Linked DNA regions of Shinella zoogloeoides. The protein of the gene in region 2 interacts with the protein of the main gene of each other region in a pairwise test. Links are inferred from orthologs where the notes say so. Each region holds a gene or a part of one and is shown on either strand. Other genes may lie near its edges.

The links. The genes of interacting proteins can lie anywhere in the genome.
Region 1: the proteins of Q9316_RS18105 (region 2) and ccmE interact in binary tests that used the Escherichia coli proteins (3 or more experiments, as listed by UniProt). The link is inferred for Shinella zoogloeoides from one-to-one orthologs.

What each region holds. Positions count from the first base shown.
Region 1 is NZ_CP132311.1:943,347-946,414, reverse strand. Bases 1-2,996 are described here. They hold ccmE (cytochrome c maturation protein CcmE), read right to left. Parts: upstream 1,726-2,996; coding sequence 1,276-1,725; downstream 1-1,275. Other genes in these bases: ccmI (c-type cytochrome biogenesis protein CcmI), read right to left, coding at 1,722-2,861; Q9316_RS05650 (heme lyase CcmF/NrfE family subunit), read right to left, coding at 1-1,279. Also shown: Q9316_RS05635 (hypothetical protein), read right to left, coding at 3,023-3,068. UniProt on the Escherichia coli protein: Heme chaperone required for the biogenesis of c-type cytochromes. Transiently binds heme delivered by CcmC and transfers the heme to apo-cytochromes in a process facilitated by CcmF and CcmH.
Region 2 is NZ_CP132311.1:3,482,983-3,485,958, reverse strand. What follows is about bases 61-2,964. They hold Q9316_RS18105 (heme ABC transporter permease), read right to left. Parts: upstream 1,946-2,964; coding sequence 1,175-1,945; downstream 61-1,174. Other genes in these bases: ccmA (heme ABC exporter ATP-binding protein CcmA), read right to left, coding at 2,888-2,964; ccmB (heme exporter protein CcmB), read right to left, coding at 2,026-2,685; ccmD (heme exporter protein CcmD), read right to left, coding at 1,011-1,178; Q9316_RS18115 (DsbE family thiol:disulfide interchange protein), read right to left, coding at 400-1,014; Q9316_RS18120 (septation protein A), read left to right, coding at 61-182. In the rest of the region: more of Q9316_RS18120, read left to right, coding at 1-60; more of ccmA, read right to left, coding at 2,965-2,976. UniProt on the Escherichia coli protein: Required for the export of heme to the periplasm for the biogenesis of c-type cytochromes.

The DNA.
Region 1 (3,068 bases), 2.5 Mb from region 2 along the record:
CGAAGAGGCGCTGGCCGGCCGCGAAAACATCGCCGCGCTTCCAGGCGAGCAGCGGCCCGAAGGGCACGGCCAGCAGCAGCGGCAGCATTAGCAAGCCGAAGGTGAGGTTGAAGAAGGGCGGACCGACGGAGATCTTCTCGCCCGTCAGCGCCTCCAGCACCAGCGGATAGAGCGTGCCGGTCAGGACGGTCGCCGCCGCCGTTGTCAGGATGAGGTTATTGAGGACGAGCGCGCCTTCCCGCGAGATCGGCGCGAAAAGCCCGCCGGCCTTCAGCGTCGCCGCCCGGAAGGCGAAGAGCGAGAGCGCTCCGCCGATGAAGACGATGAGGATGGCGAGGATGAAGACGCCGCGCGTCGGGTCGGTGGCGAAGGCGTGGACGGAGGTCAGCACGCCGGAACGCACGAGGAAGGTGCCGAGCAGCGACATGGAGAAGGTGAGGATCGCCAAGAGCACGGTCCAGATCTTCAGCGCCTCGCGCTTTTCCATGACGAGCGCGGAATGCAGCAGCGCCGTGCCGGCAAGCCAGGGGATGAACGAGGCGTTTTCCACCGGATCCCAGAACCACCAGCCGCCCCAGCCGAGCTCGTAATAGGCCCAGTAGGAGCCCATGGCGATGCCGGCGGTAAGGAAGCTCCATGCGGCCAGCGTCCAGGGCCGCACCCAGCGCGCCCAGGCCGCATCGATCCGCCCCTCGATCAGCGCCGCGATGGCGAAGGAGAAACAGACGGAAAAGCCGACATAGCCGAGATAGAGCAGCGGCGGATGGATCGCGAGGCCGATATCCTGCAGCACCGGATTGAGGTCCCGCCCCTCGGCCGGCGCCGGCGAAAGTCGCAGGAACGGATTGGAGGTCAACAGGATGAAGAGCGCGAAGGCGACCGAGATGAGGCCTTGCACCGCCAGCACATTGGCCCGCAGCCGCTCCGGCAGGTTGGCCCCGAAGGTCGCGACGAGCGCGCTGAAGAAGACGAGGATGAGGAGCCAGAGCAGCATGGAGCCCTCGTGGTTCCCCCAGACGCCGGAGATCTTGTAGATCATCGGCTTCAGCGAATGCGAATTCTCCCAGACATTGGCGACCGAGAAGTCGGAGACGACATAGGCGAAGGTCAGCACCGAGAAGGAGAAGAGCACCAGCAGGAAACCGGCAAGCGCCGCGGCGGGCGCCACGGCCATCAGCGAGCGGTCACCCCGGATCGTGCCGATCAGCGGCAGCACGGACTGCACGATGACCGTCGCCAGCGCCAGAACCAGGGCATAGTGTCCAAGCTCGATGATCATTTGATCGTTTCCTTGCCGGAAAGTTCGACGCCCTGCGCCTTCAGGCGGTCCGCCACGTCCTTGGGCATATAGGTCTCGTCATGTTTGGCAAGCACCGTATCGGCGACGAACAGGCCGTCCGTGCCGAAGGCGCCTTCCGCCACCACGCCCTGCCCCTCGCGGAACAGGTCCGGCAGGATGCCCGTATAGGTCACCGGCACCGTCGACAGCGTGTCCGTCACGGTGAAGGTGATGGTCGAGCCCTCGCCGCGCTTCACGGTTCCGCTTTCGACGAGGCCGCCGAGGCGGATGCGCGTGCCCGGTGCCACATTGGCCTTGGCGAGATCGCCCGGCACGTAGAAATAGGCGATCGACTGGCTGAAGGCGAACATGACCAGCAGCACCGCCGCCACGAGGAAGGCGACGCCGCCGCTTATCACTGCCAGACGTTTCTGCTTGCGTGTCATTGTCCGCTGCCCTCAGCCGAAATCGATAGGTCCCGGGCCAGTGCCAGAAGCTGTTTGCCGTTGTCGCTCTCCGCCGGGAAGGTCTTCAGCGCCGTCTGTAGCGCGGCCTCCGCCTTTGGCCTTTGATCCAGCACAACATAGGAACGGATGATGCGCATCCATCCTTCGAAATTGTCGGGATTTTCCTGAAGCTTGGCCGCAAGGCTCTCCACCATGCCCGCGATCATCTGCTGGCGGTCCCCCGTCGACATGTCCTCGGCCGCCGCCATGTCGTCCGCGGTCGGGTTACCGAGCTGGCCGGCCACCTCGCCGCCCTGCCCGCCGTCGAGCGCGGCGATATGCTGCTTGACGAGCGGCAGCCAGGGCGCATCGGCCGGCGTTTCCTTCGCCAGCGCCTCGAAGGCCGCGCGCGCCTCGGGCTTCTTGCCCTCCTGCTCCAGCGCCAGCGCCAGATAGAACTTGGCGCGCGGATTGTCCGCCTTGAGCTTCAGCGACTGTTCGAGCTGCTTGCGCGCCTCCGCCGTCACGATGCCGTTCGACAGCGCGATCAGCGTTTCGGCATGGCCGTCGAGACGTTCGGTGTTCGGGCCAAGGATGCGGATCGCCTGCGAAAAGGCGTTCGCCGCATCCTCCATCCGGCCGCTGCGGTAGTAGATCGGCGCCAGGAGGTCCCAGCCGGCGCCGTCGTCCGGATTGCGCGCCAGATGGTTTTCCGCCCGGGCGATCAGGACGTTGATGTCGTTACCGGGATTGGCGAGGCGCTCTGCGAGTGGCTGGGCCGGAAGATCCGGCCGGCCGGTCGCGACATAAAGACAGAGGCCGATGGCGGGAAGCGCGATGATGACGAAGAGCTGCGCCAGCCGGTTGCGACGCTCGGTCGGGCTTGTCCGCTCCTTCGCCTCGGCCTTGCTGGCGGCGATCAGCCGGCGCGCGACCTCGGCGCGGGCAAGCTCGGCCTCGTTCGCCCCGATAAGCCCCGTCGCCTCGTCCCGCTTCAGCTCTTCGAGCTGGTCGCGATAGACCTCGACGTCATGACTGGCGTCGGCCGCGGCCGCCACGGGGCGTCGCAGCAGGGGGAGAAGGAGAACGGCCGCAACGGCTGCCGTCAGGATGGCGACAAGAATCCAGAAAAGCATGACCGTTCAAATACTGGAACGCGCGGACGTTTCCAATTCCCCAGGGCACAATGACGCGAATTTGAGGCGTTTCGCCGCAACCGTCAAACGATCACGCCGCAAGAACCGGGTTGCGAGTACCAGCCGGACTCGGTTCAGGCCGGCAATGGGCGCGGCTGGTCCTAAGAAAGCGGCGTCCAGGCGCCATCCGCGTTGCGGCAGGCGGCG
Region 2 (2,976 bases):
GCCTGTTCTTCGTCGTGCTCGCCGTGATGAACGAAGTGGTCTGGCGCAATTTCTCGACGGACTTCTGGGTGGCCTTCAAGGTTTGGGGCACGATGCCGATCACCATCCTCTTCACGCTCTCGCAGATGCCGCTGATCATGCGGCACTCTGCCGAGCCGCCGGAAGAGGGCACGACGCCGTAAACTAGGCTTCCAAGCCAGTTCGGCAGGTGTGACCGCCGTAATTTGCCGCCTCCCTCTCCTCCGTCATGCCGGCCTTGAGCCGGCATCCAGCGCGCTCACGTCCGTGAGCGCGGAAGATTCCTTCAACGGACCCAAAGTGTTCTCTCACCGCGCGGACGCGCGGTGGCTGGATTCCGGCTCAAGGCCGGGATGACGGAGGAGGGTTAGGGGAGGAGGATTATCCCGCCGGGGCCTGTGCGCCCAGCGCCTTCTCGATCGCCGGATAGAGGCCTTCCTTCAAACTCCTGTCGTCGAAGGGGCCGACCTTCTTGTAGAGTATCGTGCCGTCGGGGCCGACGAGGTAGGATTCCGGGATGCCGTAGACGCCCCAGTCGATGGCCATCTTGCCGACCGGGTCGAGGCCGATGGCGGAGAAGGGGTTGCCGAGCTCGCCGAGGAAGCGCAGGGCGTTCTCGCTGCCGTCCTTGTAGTTGACGCCGACGACGGTGAGGCGCGGATCCTTCGACAGCGCCATAATCACCGGATGCTCCTGCCGGCAGGGCACGCACCAGGAGGCCCAGAAATTGACGAGCGTCAGCTTACCTTTGCCGGGTTCGGCGGTGAGGGCCGGCACCGGCGCGCCGTCCTTCGTCGCGCCGGCGAGCGGTTCCAGATCACGCCAGGGCGCCTTGGTGCCGATCAGGGCGGAGGGGATTTCCGAGATGTTGCGGCCGGAATTGAGCTGCGTCCAGAAGATCAGCGCGAGGCCGAGGAAGATCGCCAGCGGCAGCGCGGCGAGGATCAGGCGCGTGCGGGTGCCGGCGCCTTCGGCATCGCCTTCGCTCTCGCTCATCCTGCGTCCTCGGTGCGGGCGGACCGGCGGCGGATGCCGGCGGCTTCGAGCTGCTCCAGCTCGCGATGGCGGCTGCGATGGTCGAGCCAGACCCAGAGCACGAGGCCGACCGTGACGGCGAAGGCGGCGATGTAGGAAGCCATGACGTAGAAGGTGTGGCTCATGCGGCGCCTCCCGTGCGTCCGGCCGAGCGGGCCGCATGACGGCGCAACACCGCGATGCGGCGGCGCAGGATCTCGTTGCGCATGGCCAGGATATGCAGGGTGAAGAACAGCAGGGTGAAGGCGAGTGCCATCACGACGAGCGGCCAGAGGAATTCCGGATCGATGGTCGGGCCGTCCATGCGGATGACGCTGGCCGGCTGGTGCAGCGTGTTCCACCATTCGACGGAGAATTTGATGATCGGGATGTTGACGAAGCCGACGAGGATCAGCACGGCGCTGACCTTGGCGGCACGCGTCGGGTCGTCCATTGCCCGGCCGAGCGCGATCAGGCCGAGATACATTAGGAACAGCACGAAGACCGAGGTCAGCCGCGCATCCCACACCCACCAGGTACCCCACATCGGCTTGCCCCAGAGCGAGCCGGTGATGAGGGCGACGAGCGTGAAGCAGGCGCCGATGGGCGCGGCCGCCTTGGCCGAGACGTCGGCGAGCGGATGGCGCCAGACGAGCGTGCCGAGCGCCGACAGCGCCATGACCGTGTAGCACATCATGGAGAGCCAGGCGGCGGGCACATGTACATACATGATGCGGACCGTCTCGCCCTGCTGGTAATCGCCGAGCGTGGCGAAGGAAAGGTAGAGCCCGACCGCGAAGAGACAGAGCGTCAGCCCGGCAAGCCAGGGCCAGACGGTGGCGACCAGCGCCAGGAACCGCGTCGGGTTGGCGAGGTCGCTGAATTTGCGGATGGCAAGGCTCGGTTCGCTCATGGGGGCCCTTCAACGTGTCGGATGGTTCTTTAACGCGTCAGCACCCTATCTTCAATTGATCTGCGGCAATCACATTAGCGTCAGTCGCTCGAAAGACGAAGTGCCGCGGCGGCCGCAACGGGACCGATGACCGCGAAGGCGAGGTTGAGCGCGACGAGAATGAGGAAGGACGGCAGGAAGGGCGCCGGGTCCTGGATCGCCGCATAGACGGCGCTCACCCCGAAGATCAGCACGGGAATGGCGAGCGGCAGCACGAGGATGGAGACGAGCAGGCCGCCGCGCGGCAAAGCTACCGCGACCGCCGCGCCCGCCGCGCCGATGAAGGTGATGGCGGGCGTGCCGGCAAGCAGCGTCAGCGTCGTCGCACCGATCGCCGTCTCGTCCATGTTCATGAAGAGGCCGAGCAGCGGCGAGGCGACGACCAGCGGCAGGCCGGTCGCGATCCAGTGCGCGAGGCACTTGATGAAGACCGTCAGCACCAGCGGCGTCTCCTGCATCAGCAGGAGATCGAGCGAGCCGTCCTCGCGCTCGGCCTGGAACAGCCGGTCGAGGCCGAGCAGGGCGGCCAGCAGCGCGCCGATCCAAAGGATCGCCGGGCCGATGCGGGAGAGGAGGTTGAGGTCGGGGCCGACGCCGAAGGGGATGACGGCGACGACCGTCATGAAGAACAGCACGCCGACCAAGGCGCCGCCGCCGGCGCGCACGGAGAGCTTGAGGTCGCGGGCGAGGAGGGCGATCATGCTGGGGCCTTTGGGGTTTGCGGGTGCTCCCCCCCCTCTGCCCTGCCGGGCATCTCCCCCTCAAGGGGGGAGATCGAATCGTTGCGGCGTTTCCCCAAAAACCGGCGCTGAAAACCGGGCGATCGGCTTGAGTCCTGCCAATCTCCCCCCTTGAGGGGGAGATGCCCGGCAGGGCAGAGCGGGGTAACCGCGTGCACGCCTATCACCACACATCCTCCATCGCACCCGCAAATCCGGTCATCCTGAGTTCCTTCACCCCCTCCAGCCCCAGCGGCTGGTGCGTTGCGGCAA